Regions from separate parts of the Desulfovibrio sp. SGI.169 genome, predicted to be linked through region 1. Evidence: predicted binding sites of a transcription regulator. Region 1 holds the regulator's gene; each other region holds the start of a gene.
What was found. Region 1 encodes sigma-54, which starts transcription at its own class of promoters, with help from an activator protein. Its sites were predicted from a motif close to CTGGCACGGNNNNTGCTT; they were not measured.

Region 1 (5,909 bases):
AGACAGGGCCAGTGCCCAGTCAGAAGTGCAGACGCCCGCAATCAGCGCCAGGCAAAGGGGTCTGTCCAGCAGGCCGACAATACAGGAAGAGCGCGCCGCCCCCGCCAGGACAAAAAAAAAGCGTACGGCAACCCTGTCTGCATCAGCTCAGAGAAGTTGATCATAAGAGTCTCGCACGTTTTCAGTAGGCACACAACGAAAGTCCAACTGCACAAGATGTTGTCTGATTATCCGCAAGTCTTCCCTGTCCCGCCCGGAAAGCGCCACATGCGGCAACAACTGCAACTTGTCCGGCCCGTAATGAAGATTGCCCATATTCAACACCGACATTTCAACGCCGTCATCACAAGCCCGGCGGGCGTCCTGACAGTTGGCGAACAGCACAAAACTGTCTTCGCCGCACATATCCAGCGTTGCCGCCAATTCGCATACAGGGATAAAATGAGTGCTTACCCGCTGGGGAACGGCCAGTTCCACAATCTGCTGGCGCAACATATCCGCAGCCAGCTCGTCATTGGCCACAATAAGATGTTTGCTCCCGGTATACGGCAGCCAGGCTTCAATGACCTGACCATGCACCAGGCGGTTGTCCACACGAAACCACATATATCAATCGCCCGATTTGTCGCGGGCCTTGTTGCGCAGCATACTGCCGGCCACCACAATGCCCTTGGCCCCGGCCTCGCCGGCAATCTGGGCCAGCTCATCCAGCGGCTTGTCGCGTGACGTGAAAACTTTCAGCAGCATGGGCAGATTGACGCCCGTGACAACCTCCACCTTATGGCTGCCCAGCAGGGAAAGCGCCAGATTGGTGGGCGTGCCGCCAAACATATCAGTCAAGATGATGACGCCCGCGCCCTTGTCAAGACGCTGGGCCGCATCGTCCAGGCGGCGTACTGTCTCGGAAACTTCATGCGCAACATCAACACTGATGGAACTACAGTCGCTCAACGGGCCCAGAATGAACTCGGCAGTGCGCAGCATGGCTGAACCGTAGTCCGCATGCGCAACCAGAATTATTCCGACTTGTGCCGTCTTGTTTTCATCCGTCATGGCATTCCTCGCGGGTCACAGCCTGCCAGCTTTTTCAGCCAAGTTCAAGATGCCGGTGCTCCAGAGAAGCCGGATAGTCCGCCTGCCGGAGCGCCTGCGCCAGTTCCTCCGCCATAGCCACAGAACGGTGCCGCCCTCCGGTGCAGCCCACGGCAATGGTGACGCGGTAACGGCCTTCGGCCTCCATCAGCGGCAGTATAAAAAGAAGCAGATCCAGCAGTTTCTTGCGAAATTCCACTGCGCTGGCCGAGGCGAAAACATAGTCGGAGACGGCCTTGTCTTTGCCGCACAGCGGGCGCAAATCTTCCACAAAATATGGATTGGACAGGAAACGCAAATCAAAAACCATGTCCGCTTCGCGGGGAACCCCGTACTTGAAGCCAAAGGAAATTACATTGACGCGTATGGCGCGCAAATTTTCCTTGTTGCCGCTCCAGCGCTTCTGAATGGAACGCCGCAGGTCATGGATGGAAAAACGCGAAGTGTCGATGACCAGATCAGCCATTTCCCGCAGGACACGCAGGCGGTTGCGCTCGGCGGCAAGAGCGGCCTCAAGGCCCATGCCCTCGCGTTCCAGAGGATGCGGGCGGCGGGTGGTGGCGTAGCGTCGCATGAGCACCTGCGCCTCAGCCTCCAGAAACAGCAACAGCGGTCGGATGCCCCTGGCGGCCATGACGCTCAACGCATCGTTGATTTCATCCAAAAAATTGCTCTGGCGCATGTCCATGCCCAGGGCAATGCCCCGGAAATGGCTCATGGAAGACCGCTCCATCATGCCGGCCATTTCCGGCGCCAGGCTCGCGGGCAGACCGTCAACGGTAAAATAGCGCAAGTCCTCAAAGACTTGCAGAGCGGTGCTTTTACCGGCGCCGGAAAGGCCGGTGACAATGCAAACCTGCACGGCGCGTGTGGCGGTTTCGGAACCGACCCCGGTCAAATCCGCGCCGGAAGGCTTGCGACAGGGAGCGTGTGGCGTGTTCATGGCATATTCGCGGACGCCGCCGAACCGGAGCGGAAACCCACCGGCCCGGCGGATCAAACATGGCTCAACCTACAGCACGGGGTCAATCAGGGCATAACCGCTGGTGCGACGCCGGTAGACCACATTGACGCGATTGCTTTCAGCATTGAGAAATACCAGAAACTCGCTGCCGATGGCATCCAGCTGCATCAGCGCCTCATCCAGATGCAACGGCTTGGGGGCGAAGCGGTCTGTACCCACCACGGGCTGATTTTCTTCATGCTGGGCTTCCAGGTTATAGGTGAAGACATCCACCTCAGTGTTGCGGGCCTTGCGGCGCTGCTCCTTGACCCTGGAAACCTGCCGCTTGATCTGAGCCTCCACCTTGTCAACCACAAGATCAATGGCCGCATACATATCGGAAGTCTGCTCTGTGGCATTGATGTGCAGCCCCTCACCGCTGACGGTTACTTCGCAGCGGTGGCGGAACTTGTCCACTGTGAGCACGACGTTTACTTCCAGACCGGCGGATTTGCCGTAAAAACGCCCCAGCTTTTCCATGCGGCGGCGGGCATACTTCTTCAGATGATCGGAGGCCTCAAAGTTCTTGAACGCAAAAGATATATTCATGTTTCCTCCTTGGGATTGCAAAGCACCGCTGCGGGATCAGAAGTGCTCCTTGCGACGTGACGACGAGGGAATATCCAGCGCCGTGCGGTATTTTGCCACAGTGCGGCGGGCTATGTTCACTTTCAGGCGTTCCTTGAGCATCTCGCCGATGCGTTCGTCGCTCAGGGGCCCCTTGGGGTCCTCATCGGCAATAAATTTCTTGATCAGGGCCTTGACGCTTTCCGAGCCGACCTGACTGCCGTCATCCAGCTCAAGACCGCTGTTGAAGAAAAACTTCAGTTCAAAAATTCCGTGAGGCGTGGCCACATATTTATTGCTGGTAATTCTGCTGACCGTGGATTCATGCATGCCGATATCATCGGCTATGTCTTTCAGAATCAGCGGAGCCAGCCTGGTGACGCCGTTCTCAAAAAAAGGCCGCTGATGGCGCACAATGCTTTCCACCACCTTGTACAGCGTGCGCTGACGCTGGTACAGGCTCTTGATCAGCCAAGTGGCCGAACGCATTTTTTCTGCAAAGTATTCCTTTTCCTTGTCCGAGGAGCTTCCCATATCCATGTGATAAAGCGAAGAAAGCTGCAACTGCGGCAGCCCGTCCTCATTGAGCAGAATGACGAATTCATCGCCCATCTTGTAGACAAAGACATCCGGACTCACATAGGTGGGTTCGCCGCCGCCGAAACTCGCGCCGGGCAGCGGGTCAAGACTCTGGATGATATCAAGATATTCCTTGAGTTCCTCCATATCTAGCTTGAACTTGCGCAGCAGCGGCTTGTAGCGCTTGGCCTCCAGGTCTTCCAGGTGGGATTGAACCAGCTCAAGCAAGATGGGGTCACGGTCGTAATTCAGGCTTTTCAGTTGTATCAGCAAGCATTCCCGCGCGTCGCGCGCGGCCACGCCCACGGGATCAAACAGCTGCACGCGCTCCAGCACGGTTCGCACCGCGTCGGAAGAAGATTTGGTCATCTCCGCAATTTCTTCCAGCGTGGCCTGCAAATAGCCGGAGGAAGCCAGATTGCCGATAATGACCTCGCCGATTTCTTTTTGCTCGTCGGTCAGTGTGGAGAGACGCAACTGCCAGAGCAGATGCCCTTCCAGAGAAGGCTTGGCGGCATAGCGGGCTTCCAGAGGTGAAATTTCTTCCGAGGCTTCAAACTCGCGCTGCTGCATCAGGCGGGGAGTGCTGGCAAACTCGCCGAGGTAGTCCTCCCACGAGGCGTCCTTGGCCAATTCTTTGTCATAAACCTCCTCTTCAACGCTGTCCCGGCGCTCGCTTTGGGCAGCCGAATCAACAGCGTCATCGCCGGAAGACTCTTCAAGAAAAGGATTGTCCAGCAGCTCCTGCTGAACGGTCTCCAGCAGCTCCAGACGCGAAAGCTGAAGCAGTTTGATGGCCTGCTGCAGTTGCGGCGTCATGACCAACTGCTGGGCCAATTTCAATTGCTGACGAAGTTCCAGTGCCATGACCGCTCTTTTACGCTGACGAGGTGAAATATTTAACAAATTTTCTATTTACAAGAATTGTGCCACATGCTGACAATTTATGCAATAGCCGAAGGCTGCGACAAGATGCGGTGGAATAGGCCCGCGCCGGCGGTTCGCCCAGACCGGCAGTCTGCTGACCCGCGCGCGAAAAGGGAGACGTTTCGCCTCCCTTTTCGCGCCAGACTATTGACGAAGCACGCTTTGCGATGTTTGCGCCGTTCAGGCCGCTTGCGCGGCTGAAAGACACGAAAAGCAGCCGCTTGCGGCGCGGCAAAGCCGCGCCCCGCTCCTGATTTCCGGGGCTGCCGACACAAGTCGGCAGCCCCGGGGAGGCGAAAAGCCCACCTTTGCGCGCTTCAAGCCCGGCGGCGGGCGGCATCCCGCATTCAGGCCCTGGATTGCCCCTTGGCCGCCTTGATGAACTCGCGGAACAGGGGATGGGCCGCCATGGGACGGGACTTGAACTCAGGGTGAAACTGACAGCCCAAAAACCAGGGATGGTCAGGCAGTTCAATGATTTCCACCAGAGAGTCGTCCGGGGCCGTGCCGCTGAAGATCATGCCCTTCTGTCCCAGAATTTCCTTGAAGGCATTGTTAAATTCGTAGCGGTGGCGATGCCGCTCATCCACCATATCCTTTTTGTACGCCTCATGGGCCCTGGTGCCTGGCTGCACCTTGCAGGGGTAGGAGCCAAGACGCATGGTGCCGCCCTTGTCGCTGCTGGCATCGCGTTTTTCCACATTTTTGGTGCGGAAGTCGAACCACTCGGTCATCAGATAAATAACCTTGTGGTCGGACAGGGGATTAAATTCTTCTGAATTGGCATCTTCCAGACCCGCCGCATGCCGGGCAAACTCAATGACCGCGCACTGCATGCCCAGGCAGATGCCAAAAAAGGGCACACGCTTTTCACGGGCATAGCGGATGGCCGCTATCTTGCCTTCCACGCCGCGATAGCCGAAACCGCCAGGCACCAGAATGCCGTCACAGCCCTCGAACACCGAGGCCGCGTTCCGCTCGGTCACATTCTCGGAATTGACGTAACGCAGCTCCACCGCCACGCGGTTGGCCACGCCGCCGTGAATCAGAGCCTCGTGCAGGCTCTTGTAGGCTTCTTTCAGGTCCACATACTTGCCCACGATGGCGATAGTCACCCTGCCCTGCGGGTTGGCGCCGTCGTGAACCAGTTTTTCCCAGGATTCCAGATGCGCGTTGCGCGCGGGCAGGCGCAGCATGATGGCCACTTTCTGATCAAAGCCCTCCTCATAAAACTTGAGGGGCACTTCATAAATATTGTCCACATCCACGGAGGAAAAAACCGCATCCTGATCCACATTGCAGAACAGGGCTATTTTTTTGCGCATTTCCTGAGGGATGCTCTGCTCGCAACGGCAGAGGATAATATCCGGCTGAATGCCGATGGAAAGCAGCTCCTTGACGCTGTGCTGGGTGGGCTTGGTCTTGTGCTCGCCGGCACAGCGCAGATAGGGCACCAGAGTCAGATGAATGTTCAGACAGTTGTCGCGCCCCAGTTCCGAACGCAACTGGCGGATGGCCTCCAGAAACGGCAGGCCCTCAATGTCGCCCACCGTGCCGCCTATTTCGATAATGGCGACATCAGGCGCGTTCTCCCCCTCGGCCAGCGAAAGCACTGTTCGCTTGATTTCATCGGTAATGTGCGGGATGACCTGTACGGTGGCGCCCAGATAGTCGCCATGGCGCTCCTTGGCGATGACATGATTGTAGATGGCGCCCGATGTGGTGTTGTTCTTGCGAGACA
Region 2 (5,909 bases), on a different contig from region 1:
TTCCACAGCCGCCGCCACGTCTGAAAAGGCGGTCATGATCAGCACTGGCAGGGCCGGATTGTGCGCCTTGATGTCCTTCAGAGCCTCCAGGCCGTTCTTTTTGGGCATGCGCACGTCCATGAGCGCCAGATCAAAGGGCTGTTCGCGGCAAAGGGCCACGGCCCGTTCGCCGTCCGCGGCCTCGCCGGCGGCATAGCCCCATTCGTGCAGCAGGGTTCGCAGCATCTCCCGGTGAGTGGCGTCGTCGTCGGCCACCAGAATCGTCAGCTTTTTCATGGCCCATCCTCTTCGCGCGCGGCCGCGGGCAGCAATATGGTGAAGGTGGTTCCCTTGCCCGGCCGGCTGAATACCTTTATTTCTCCGCCGTGCTGCTCCACAATGCGCTGGCTGATGACCAGGCCGAGGCCGACGCCGGAAGCCTTGGTCGTGAAATAGGGAGTGAACAGCTGGGCCACGGTCTGCGCCGGCATGCCGCAGCCCGTGTCGCTGATGCTGATGCTCCAGAAATCGTCCCCCCCGCCGGGAGCGCTCTTGCCGGCCCTGTCCCGCGCGCTTTCCAGGCGTATCTCAATGTCGCCGCCGCTTGCCGTGGCCTGCACGGCGTTGACCAGCAGATTGAGCAGGGCCTGCATCAGACGGTCGGCGTCCAGCGGGATGCCCTGCTCTGGAAAAACGCCGGGCGGCGGCAGGCGCAAATGCACGGCCACGCCCTTTTCCTCCGCGTCCGGGGCGATCAGCCGCGCGGCCTGCCTGAGCACGCCTTCCACGCGCACCGGTTTCAAGCGCAGCTCCAACGGCCTGGCCACGCTCAGCAGATCCGACATGACGCGATTCAGGCGCTCGGTCTCCTGAATCAGAATATGCCCCGTGGCATAGGCCATTTTGTCGTTTTTCAGCTTCTCGGTCAGATAGGTGGCATAGCCCTTGATGGAACTGAGCGGATTGCGGATTTCATGGGCCACCCCTGCGGCCAGATTGCCCAACGCGGAAAGCCGCTCGCTCTGCCGAAGCTGTTTCTGAAGTCTGCGTATCTCCCCCAGGTCGCGCAGAATGAACAGATAGCCCAGAAAGCTCTGTTCACTGCCGATGATTTTCGCGGCGCTGAGGCTGACCGGCAACGGCTTGGCCCTGGAACGGAACAGATCCATGTCCCGTTCCAGAATGACAGCGCCGGCATCCAGCTCGTCCATCAGGGCCTGCCAGTTCAGCGACGGCGCGTCATGCAGGGAAAGCGGCTCCTTTTCCCGCCCGGAAAGCCCCAGCATTTCCAGGCCGTGGCGGTTGCTCAGCGAGATGCGCCCATGCGGGTCCGTCACCACCAGCGCGGCGGGCAGGCTGTCAATGACCTGCGCGGCCAGAGCCCGCGTATCCTCCAGCATTCTTCTGGAAAAACGGTAATTCTGAATGTAGAACAGCAGCACGACGCCGCCCAGAACCGCCAGCGTCACAAGCCCGGCTATGACGCTGAGATGAAAAACGTATTCATGCAGCCTTTCCGCAAAGTGCGAGGCGTCCAGCCCCACGAAGACGGCTTGGCCCTCCGCCGGATTCGCCCACGGCATGGCGTGCCCGCCGCCCGCCATATGCCGCCGCATGTGCCCCATGCCGCCCGCGCGGGGCCGGGAAGGCGTGAAGGTTTTGTAGGTTTCGAACAGATCAGGGTCGCCCGGCACGAAACGGCTTTGGGAACTGTCGCTTACACGCAGGCCGCGCAGGGTCTCGCTGTCATAGAGCAGCGCGCCCGCCAGAGCGGGGTCGCTGTGCAGCAGTATCCGCCCGTCCGCATCCACCAGGGCGATATAAGCCACGCCCGGCTGTCTGGCCACTTCCGCCACCAGATTCAGCATGGGGTTCTGGCGCATGTGGCCGAAAGAGCGGGCGCTGCCCTCCAAAGCCCAGATCAGCACATCGGCCCGGCCCTGCATATTGTCCAGCAGCTGGCGCTTTTCCTGCTCGGCCCCGCGCGCGACCATCATGGCCGTGGCGCATATGCCCGCCAGGGCCAGCCCGGCCAGCGCCCGCCAGAAAAACCGTGTATGTCGCCGCTGTTCCTCGTGAGAGAGCGTCGCGTGGCGCTTTTGCATACTATCCCTGTACAAGGCGGATTGCCTTCAGGGCATTGTCGCCCTGAACATATCCAGAATCAAATATGAACCGCCGCGTCCGTATTATTTACAAATTTCATGCCCGCGCCGCCCCTGAATGCCGCAAGCGCGGGCGGCCGTTACGCGGCGCGGTTTCCATATCAGCCGTTTCCACGCCCTCAGGCCATGCGCGTAACCTTTTTACCCGTCAGCGGGTAAAAAGGTTACGCCTTTCCCGCGTTACGGACAACATTTGAGGCAGTACTTTTTAATTATTTATTTTATTTCAATATGTTGATGCAAACGGCACGCGCTTTGCTTTATATCGGGCGGTTCGCCTGAAACATCAGCGCGAACGCCAAAATATATGACAAGCTGTGCGCGCCGCGACGGTTTCGCACACAAACCCTCTGGAGAACACAATGAAAAAGACGACTCTGCGCACAACGACTCTGGCCCTTGCGGCGATGCTTGTTCTGGGCTTCGCCGGCATCAGCCAGGCGCGCGGTTATGACGACTGCGCCGGCGGCCCCCGCTACAATGCCCCCCTCTCGCCGGAGCAGAGGGAAAAGGCCCAAAGCATTTTCAACAGCCATTATGCGAAAATGGACTCCGTTCGCCAGGCTCTGATCACCAAGCGCGCCGAACTGGACGCCCAGATGAGCAGCCCCTCGCCCGACAAGGGTAAAATTGAAAGCCTGTCCAAAGAAATCGGCGAGCTGCGCGGCAAGATGCTTGCCGCCCGCGTCGACCTCCGGGCGCAGCTCGACAAAGAGGGCCTGCCCACGGCGTGTGGCCACATGGGCCCCGGATACGGCCACATGGGTTATGACCACGACATGGGCATGCGCCACGGCGGTCACGGTCATGGCGGTTACGGCGGACGCGGCGGCTGCTGGAGACAGGGGAACTGAAAATACGCCTTTCAGAGCGCGGCCCTGAAAAACGCCTCCTGAACACAATACACGGCAACGGGCGGAAATTTCCGCCCGTTGCCGTAAATCCTTTTCAATGCGGCAATGGACTGTCGGCGGCGGGCGCTGACAGTGCGCGCCGCCATGAGGGCACATATGCCGGTTACTATCCGCCCTGAATCCCCGGAGGACTTTCCCGCCATTCACGACCTGGTGCGCCGCGCCTTTGCGCGCGCCCAGCACGCCGACGGCGACGAACACCATCTTGTTGATCGCCTGCGCCGTTCACGGGAGTATATCCCCCAGCTGAGTCTTGTGGCGGAAGAAGACGGCCGCATTGTCGGCCATGTCATGTTCAGCAGGCTGAAGGTCGGCAATGCGGCGGCCCTGGCCCTGGCCCCGCTGGCTGTGCTGCCGTCGCGCCGCGGTCTGGGCATAGGCGGCGCCCTTGTCCGGCGCGGCCACGAACTTGCCCGCGCTCTGGGCTGGGAATTTGTGATTCTGCTGGGTCATGCGGGCTATTATGCGCGTTTCGGCTACCAGCCCGCATCCGTTTTCGGCCTCGCTTCCCCTTTTGACGCGCCGGAGGAAGCCTTTATGGCCATCCGGCTCGGCGGCACAGGCCGCCTGAGCGGCCTGGTGGAATACTCTCCGGCCTTTTTCCTGGAAAAGGGGGCATAAACGCCATTCCGTCGGACAGCGCGCATGCCGCCGCGCGACATGCGCGCCGCAACGTCAGTAGAGTTTTTCCAGCAGCTCGGCCTCGCCTTCCATGGTGTAGCAGTGTTCCGGCGCGGGGTAGGCCCCCTGCCGCACTTCCCGCGCATAGTCCATGAAGGCCGCGCGCGCGGCCTCGCCCACCGCGCCGAAGCGTTTGACAAACCTGGCGGTTCCGCCGTCGTTGAGGCCCAGCATGTCCTGCCAGACCAGCACCTGACCGTCGCACTCCGGCCCCGCGCCGATGCCGATGACCGGAATTTCCAGCTCCCGCGTGATGCGGGCGGCCAACGCGGCGGGCACACATTCCAGCACCAGGGAAAAAGCCCCGGCCTCCTGCACGGCGCGGGCGTCGTCCAGCAGTTTCTGGGCCGCGGCCAGGCTTTTGCCCTGCACTTTGTAGCCGCCCAGGGCGTTGACCGATTGCGGCGTGAGGCCCAGATGCCCCATGACCGGAATGGAGGCCCGCACCAGGGCGCGCACCTCGTCGCAAAAATCCGCGCCGCCCTCCAGCTTGACGGCCTGGGCCCGGCCTTCCTTGACCAGCCGCCCGGCGTTGCGCACGGTATCGGCCACGCCCACCTGGCAGCTCATGAAAGGCATGTCGCAGATCACCAGGGCCGATTGCGCGCCGCGCGCCACGGCCGCGCAATGCCGGATCATATCCTCCAGGGTCACGGACAAGGTGTCCGCATGGCCCAGCATGACCATGCCCAGCGAATCCCCCACCAGCAGGGCGTTGATGCCGGTCTGGTCCATGAGCCGGGCGATGCTGTAATCATAGGCCGTGAGCATGGTCAGCTTTTCTTTGCCCTTGGCCTGCCTGAACGTGGCGACGGTGTTTTTCATGCGTCTTCTCCCTGTAGGGGGCTCCGGCTTTGCAGGGCCAGAGCCATAAGCAGATGCGTCAGCTTGGCGGCGGTAAAATCCGCGTGGTGCAGACCGGGAATGGGGGCCAGCTCAACCACGTCCAAGCCCACGACCTCCCGCCCCCGGACGCAGCGCTCCAGAATGAACTGGGCCTCGCGCCAGGAAATGCCGCCCGGCGAAGGCGTGCCCGTGGCGGGCATCAGGGACGAATCCAGCCCGTCCACATCAAAGCTGATGTAGATGTGGCGCGGAAAATCCCCAGGCAGGGGCTGTTCCGGCAGGCCCACGCGCGCCAGAAAATAGGCGTCGTAATGGGTGACATTGTAGAGCCTGCGCGCTTCGGCCTCTTCCCGGCTCATGTCGCGCACCGCAAATTGCGCCAGGGGCAGGCCCAGATCAGCCACGGCCCGGCGCATGACGCAGGCGTGGGAAAAGGGGTCGCCCTCGTATTCGGCCCGCAGGTCCGCATGCGCGTCAAACTGGATAACGCCGAACGGCTCGCCGGCTTCCCTGGCCCGCCGGGCCAGAGCGCGCAATGCGCCCAGGCTCACGCTGTGCTCGCCGCCCAGCAGCACGGGCACGGCCCCGCAGTCCAGGGCATGGAGCGCGGCTGCCTCAATGCGGGCCAGCACGGCTTCCACCGCGCCGGAGCAATCCACGGCGGGGGCGGTATAAAAACCTGACTCGCCCGGCGCAAGGCCGCTTTCCCAGGCTTCCAGCTGCTGGGAGGCGGCCAGCAGGGCCGCCGGCCCCCTGGCCGCGCCGCCGCCGTAAGAGACGCTGCGCTCCAGCGGCGCGGGGATGATGTGAAAAGCCGCCTCCCCGGCCTGGGCCGGGGCATATTCCGAAGCAAGAAAATGCTGCTGATCCATGCTGTTTCCGTCCATAAAAAGGGCCCGGCATAAAAAACGGCCCGCTTGGGGAGGCAGGCCGCTTTATTTGGAGGAGGCTGTCAGCAAAAGAAAGGAAGGTACTTTTTATACTGCAACAGGCATGCCAAATTAGAAACTTTTGGAAGTTCTTTTAACTTAATGAAATATAACATAAAAATTTGTGACTCGTTTGCCGGATCGTTAAAAATTTTAAACCCGCCCGCCTCCGACGCAGCCTCGCAAGCTTCAGACGTACAAAAAATTATTCCGTCGCAAGAAGGCCATCTGTTCTAGGCTTAAACCCCAGTAAAAATACGTCATGGGTTTTGTTTGTCAGTAAAAAAGGGAGATTTTTCCGCACGCCGCCCGAAGCGCAACGAAGGGCGGGGCTGTCGCCACAAGAACCCCCAGAATAAGACTGGTTCTTGACTAGTAAAGAGGATTTTCCCTGA
Region 3 (5,909 bases), on a different contig from region 1:
AGATGCTCATCGGGGGCTGCCGCGTTTACGCAGGCTTGCGATCCGATTCAGATAGCCGGATGGAGCCTCCATCCATTTGCCTGTGAAAACCGGCTGAATATAATCTGCGGGCAGAGCTGGCGCCGCAGACGGGCAAAAGGCAAAGTGCGACAGCCTTAGCGGAAAAGCAGAGTCGGACGCTCGGCCTCGGTCAAGACGCGCCACCGTACCAGGCGGCGGCCCAGCCTGGGCAGATCCACCAGGCTTTCCTGTTCCGCCGGAAAACGGCGGGCAATCTGGCGGGTCAGGAACAGCGCGCCAATCCAGAGGGGGATGGTGATGCCGAAAAACCAGAGGCAGAATGTGGACAAAGACGAGGCGGGGCTGTGCCCGGCCTGGTACATGGCCAGAAAAACGGCTCCGAGCATCAGCAGGTTGGCAATGATTCGGGTCACGCTGACATACAGGCTGCGTTTGTAGCTGTTCATCACGGCTCCCTTGAGATCAAAAGACGCGTTGCGGCGCATGATCGGCCGGGACGGCGCATGTTCGCCGCCCCGGCCGAATTTTGTTCAGAACCTAGCGCTTGAAGATGTTGGTCTTGCTGATGTTCATGAAGCGCAGGGCCTGGTGCTTGGCGTTTTCCTTATAGTAAAAACGCACTTCGTCGCCCGCTTCCCAGGTTTCCGGCGGCAGGTTGAGCTTGTCCGCGGGAACCTTGAAGGTCACCAGCGCCTGCAGGCGTCTGGAGTATTCGGTGACGGTCTGCTTTTCCATGTCGATGACAGGGAACTTCTTGCCAGCCACCATGGGGTGCGTGGGTCTGATGTTCATCTGCTTGTTCACAAATTCCACATTCAGCACTTCCAGCGACTTGCTTTCAGGCACATAGATGGTGACGGTGCTCTTTTCCAGATCAAACATCACGCGACCGCCAGGCATGGGCAGGGGGCCGATTTCAGTGGGTTCGGCGGGCAACAGATAGGTGGCGACGCCGCCATTGTAATGCGGGTTGCGCTGATCGTGATTGGTGTCCAGCACAATGGTCACGCTTTTGCCGGCGGGATCAAAGGCCACGCAGCGTCCTTGTTCCACCTGGCCGAAATCGCAGGCCGCGAGGGCGAGGGAAAGGGCCAGTACCAGCATGAGCAACAGAGTACGTATTTTCATGTTTTGCCTCCTAGCTGCCGGCCTGTTGCTTCTTGGCGGCCAGTTCCGCCTTGGCGCCCTGCACCATGCGGATGGTGATGTAGATGGAGATGGCGCTCACGAAGCCCAGCACCACCACGGTAGCCACGCCATTGATGAAACCGCTGTGGGCGGGGAAGTACGGCTGGATCAGCTTGAGCACAACGGAGCACAGACAGCCGATGACGGCCAGACCGAAGGCGATGCGGATGCCGTAACCCTTGATGTACTTGGTGGCCACAGCGCCGATCTGCGCGCCCACGGCAGCGCCGATGAGCATGATCAACGCGGCGACCAGTTCGGTGCGGCCCTTGAAGGTATAGGAGGCCGCGCCGTACAGGCCCGAAATGGCCACTTCAAAGAGGTCAGTGCCCACGGCCACATGGGTGGGGCAGCCGACCAGGTAAACCAGGGCGGGCATGCGGATCAGGCCGCCGCCGATGCCCAGAATGCCGGCCAGCCAGCCGGTGGCCAGGCTCACAAAGATGGGCAGCCACGCCGAGCAGGTGATGCCGGCGGCATGGAAGTGCATCATGGGCGGAATTTTGATGGCATGCAGCTTGGAGGCCCAGTCGATGCCGGTGGCGTCCTTGGCGAGCTGCTCGCCGCGGGCGGCGGCTTCGCGCTCCTTCCTGCGCCGCAGGGCCACGTCATGGAAGACCATCCAGGCGATGGAGATCAGCAGCGCCACATACAGCCAGCGCACAACCTTGTCCACGGAACCGATGCGCTCCAGCCACATGATCATCTGGGCGCCTATTTCCACGCCCACGATGGTGCCCGCCAGCATGGTCAGGCCCAGTTTGTAGTCCACATTGCCGAACTTGCCGTGCCGCATGGTGGAAATCAGGGATTTGCCGGCCATATGGGCCACGTCGGTACCGATGGCAAAAGCCATGGGAAAGCCCAGAATGTTCAGGCCGGGGGTCACCATCCATGCGCCGCCCATACCGAAGAAGCCGCCGATAATGCCGACGCCCAGCCCGAGAATGATCAGTCCGGGCCAGAAAATCGTCACGCCGGAAATGGGCATCAAGACATACAACCAATCCATATCTGCCTCCTTTCCGGCCTAGTGCTCGGCCAGTTCGCGATGTTTGAGGTCAATGCCGATGTGCGACATGACGATGTCCGCCAGCACGCCGAAAATACAGCCGGTGATGGGAATGATGATGATCGTCAGAATGGTGAAGTACAGATGGCTGTCATTGTACATCTGCGCCCACCACAGCATAATGCCGTCCAGCCGTCTTGTGTCGGCCACAATGACGACGTTGGCGGCGGCTTTCTTGGCGGCCATAGCCACTGACGGCATAAACACGAGCAACGTCAGCGCGCACCCTGTGAGCCAGCTCCATAAACTGCGCATTTTTTTCATGGCATCCTCCACATTGTTTTGTTCCTTTTCCAGGCGGACAAACCGCCGGGCAAACCACATGCCGCTGCAATTTGTGAAAAGAATAGCAAATGCCGTGCCACTGCGTGATTTCAAGGTTTTTTGCGTATTATTTCACAGGATACCCTTTATACTCTTGTCAAAAAAATATTTACTCTTTATACCTGAATCAAGGCTTGCGCTTTTTTGCGCAATCAAGGGGAGGGACATGCGCTTTTTCGGCTACCTCGTCGGCGGCAATTCGGTGGAAACCGCCTCCTTTTTTGTAAATCGCAGCCTGACAAGCCGCATGTTGCTGCTGGGCCTGCCGCTGCTGGCGGCTGTTCTCGCGCTGATTTTTTTCGTGACGGGCGGCAGTCTCGCAAACGTCGTCAATCGCGCAATAGCGCGCAACGCAGAGTTGCAAACCCAGGCCATGAGCCTCGCGCTGGAGCAGACTCTGGTGGAAACGCGCAACCAGCTGCTGATTCTGGCCGCCGGCTCCATGGACAGGCAGGAAATGGCGCGCCGTCTCAGATTCCGCTCCCGCGCGGACGGTCTGCCCTACCGCGAAGTGGCCTTCATGGGCCTGAGCCCTGAAAGCCGCTACCTTCTCTTGAGCTACGGCGGCGAGATTATCTCCGTGCCTCCCCGCATAGCGCTGGACGCCCCGGCCGGCCCCTTTCACAACATCAGTCCGGGCCAGCGGCCCGGCCATGTGAATGTAAGCCAGCCCCAGGAAGTGGTCTATTCCATGGTGCCCATTGACAAGTCGCTGCAAAGCCTGTCCTTTTATGTACTGCGCTTTTCCACCCCCATTTATGACGCGGCCGGTAATTTTCAGGGCATCCTGATTCTTTCGCTGGATCTTACCGCGCTGCGCGACACCATGTCGCTCTACTCCTCGCCGGAAGCGCCCATCAGCGCGGGGGAAAAAACCCAGGCGCTCAGTCTTTTTTTCGATCAGGAAGGCTGGATGCTCTTTCAGTCTGAACCTCCCGGCGACAATTCCGGTGAAAAAAGCCTGCGTTCCGACGCTGTGCGGGCTGGTTTTCGCGGCGATTTCGGTCGCCCCGGTTTCAGCGCGGCCTTCCGCCCCGGGCCGGAGCATCTCAATTACTGGAGCATGGTGGCCGAAGTGCAGGCGGGGCGGCCAGGCCGGCTCCAGCTTTCAGAAGCCGGTGCGGCCTGGAATAACGGCCAGGTGCAGGTGGAAAGCGTCAGCTACGCGCCGGTGACCTTCATGCCCAACCCTGAAGGCCCGCGCGTGGTGGTCGGCGGGCTGGCCATGCTGGACGGCAGTTTCGCATCCACACATGCGGGTATGCGGCTATTGAGCATTTATGCCTTCTGTTTTCTGGGCGGGCTGCTTCTGCTGGGCCTGAGTCTCTGCTGGCTCGCCCGCAACATGGGCGGAAGCCTCAATTTGCTTTCCAGCGAGCTGCGCAGCCGCAATGAAGACGGCAGCGCCGAGGCCCTGAACCTGCCCCCGCTGCCGCTGGAACTGGAAAAAATCAGACAGAATGTGGACATGCTGCTGGAACGGCTGCGCACGGCCAGGGCCGACCAGATATCCCAAGCGGCGGCACGGAACGCGCAACGGCGGAAGGAGCCAGTGGAGGATCTGCCCGATCCGGCCGACCTGCCGGCCCGCGGCCTGGTGGGAGCCTCTCTGCCCATGCAGGCGCTGTACGGGCAGATTCGGAAAGCTTCCCAGGTGCTGGCCGATGTGCTGATCGTGGGCGAGACAGGCACCGGCAAGGAACTGGTGTCCGAATCCATCCACAGTCTGAGCGCCCGCGCCGACGGCCCTTTCATCACCATCAATTGCGGCGCGCTGGACGAGGCATTGCTCATGGATACCCTTTTCGGCCACGTCAAGGGCGCCTTCACCGAGGCCAGACAGGCGCGCAAGGGGGCCTTTCTGGCCGCCGAAGGCGGCACCCTGATGCTGGACGAGGTGGGCAATGCCGCCCCCAAAGTTCAGCAGGCCCTGTTGAGGGCGCTCTCCACCCGGCGCATCCGCCCCCTAGGTTCGGATCACGACGTGCCTTTTGACACCCGAATCATCGCGGCCACCAACGCGGAACTGCGGGGCGACGGGCGGGATGGCTCCTTCCGCGACGACCTGTACTACCGGCTGGCCGTCATCACCATCCGCACACCTCCCTTGCGGCAGCGTAAAGAGGATATTCCTGCCCTGACGGTTCATTTCATGCGCGAGGCCGTGAACACCGGCGAGCCGGGCATGCCCGTCGCCATTCCCCGCATCAGTCGCGGCGCGCTGGAAAAACTCATGCGCCACCACTGGCCCGGCAATGTGCGCGAACTGAAAAACACCCTGACCAGAGCCTTGACCTTTTGCGACGGCAATCTGATTCTGGCGGAGAACATTCAGCTCGCCCCCGGCGGCCAGCAGGCGGAAAGCGCGCCGGGCGACAAGCATTCGTGGGAAAATGAAACTCCGGCAAAAGCGCACGCGGAGGAACGGAGCGCGCGCCGGGATTCGACGGCGCATCCGCCTCCGCTTTCAACGCGGGACAGGGATGCGGCGTCGTCCGCCTCGCCTCCGGGGCAGCTCAACCAGCGCCAGCGAGAGCTGCTGCCGCGCCTGACGGCCCTGGGCAGCGTGAGTCGCCAAGAATATCAGAACCTGGCGGGCAAGGATATTTCCATGCGCACGGCGCAATACGATTTGCGGCAGATGGTGCGGCTGGGCCTGATGCGCAAGGAAGGACGCGGCCCGGCCCAGCGCTATGTGATCGTGCAGCCCGGCGGGCAGACGCCGGCCGGCAAAGGACGCGCCTGATGAATGCCGTACAGACATTGCGAAAACTGCTGGGCCTCGCGCCGCGCATCAGTCGCGAGCAGGCTATGGCCGCCTTTACCCGTCGCTACGCCTCCTTCAAGGAATTATTGCAGGCCAATGCCGATCTGGCCGGCATTCTGGCCGGCCTGAACGCGGCCCAGCGCGGCGACCGCAGTATGGAAACCATGCAGGTGCGCAAGGAGGCGCGCCGCGCCGTCCTTCAGTGCGAACGCATGGCGGCCTGCCTCAACGATATCTCCAACCAGCGCCACAAGGCCCTTGTCGCCGCGGTGGAAGCTCTGGGCGCACGCATTGAACGCGAACTGGAGCAGCACACGCGCGGCGACGTGACCTCGCTGACCCTGCCTCTCAGCGAGGTGGACGCCAGCATGGCCTACAGCGTGGGCGGCAAAAACGCCAATCTGGGCGAATTGCGCAACATGCTGGACATGCCCGTGCCGCGCGGTTTCGCCATCACCATCAAGGCCGGCGCGCTCTTTCTGCTGCGCAGCAGCGGTCTGTTCAGACAGATTTACGGCCAGTTGCGTTCGGTGGACG

Region 2: ACQRA4_RS10025 (periplasmic heavy metal sensor) is a predicted target of sigma-54. The motif match lies at 2,388-2,405, and genes of this name have one in related genera.
Region 3: ACQRA4_RS09260 (DVU0150 family protein) is a predicted target of sigma-54. The motif match lies at 2,629-2,646, and genes of this name have one in related genera.

The regions. Positions count from the first base shown of each region.
Region 1 covers NZ_JBNPLS010000020.1:916-6,824, forward strand. Annotated here, with positions in the region: gene ACQRA4_RS10145 (PTS sugar transporter subunit IIB) at 148-606, opposite strand; gene ACQRA4_RS10150 (PTS sugar transporter subunit IIA) at 610-1,053, opposite strand; gene rapZ (RNase adapter RapZ) at 1,088-2,035, opposite strand; gene hpf (ribosome hibernation-promoting factor, HPF/YfiA family) at 2,105-2,644, opposite strand; gene rpoN (RNA polymerase factor sigma-54) at 2,681-4,108, opposite strand; gene ACQRA4_RS10170 (CTP synthase) at 4,516-5,909, opposite strand, start outside.
Region 2 covers NZ_JBNPLS010000019.1:25,526-31,434, reverse strand. Annotated here, with positions in the region: gene ACQRA4_RS10035 (sigma-54-dependent transcriptional regulator) at 1-276, opposite strand, end outside; gene ACQRA4_RS10030 (ATP-binding protein) at 273-2,084, opposite strand; gene ACQRA4_RS10025 (periplasmic heavy metal sensor) at 2,507-2,998, shown strand; gene ACQRA4_RS10020 (GNAT family N-acetyltransferase) at 3,155-3,679, shown strand; gene panB (3-methyl-2-oxobutanoate hydroxymethyltransferase) at 3,734-4,564, opposite strand; gene speB (agmatinase) at 4,561-5,457, opposite strand.
Region 3 covers NZ_JBNPLS010000016.1:21,878-27,786, reverse strand. Annotated here, with positions in the region: gene ACQRA4_RS09275 (hypothetical protein) at 156-467, opposite strand; gene ACQRA4_RS09270 (DUF4881 domain-containing protein) at 559-1,149, opposite strand; gene ACQRA4_RS09265 (sulfite exporter TauE/SafE family protein) at 1,160-2,221, opposite strand; gene ACQRA4_RS09260 (DVU0150 family protein) at 2,240-2,545, opposite strand; gene ACQRA4_RS09255 (sigma 54-interacting transcriptional regulator) at 2,772-5,351, shown strand; gene ACQRA4_RS09250 (PEP/pyruvate-binding domain-containing protein) at 5,351-5,909, shown strand, end outside.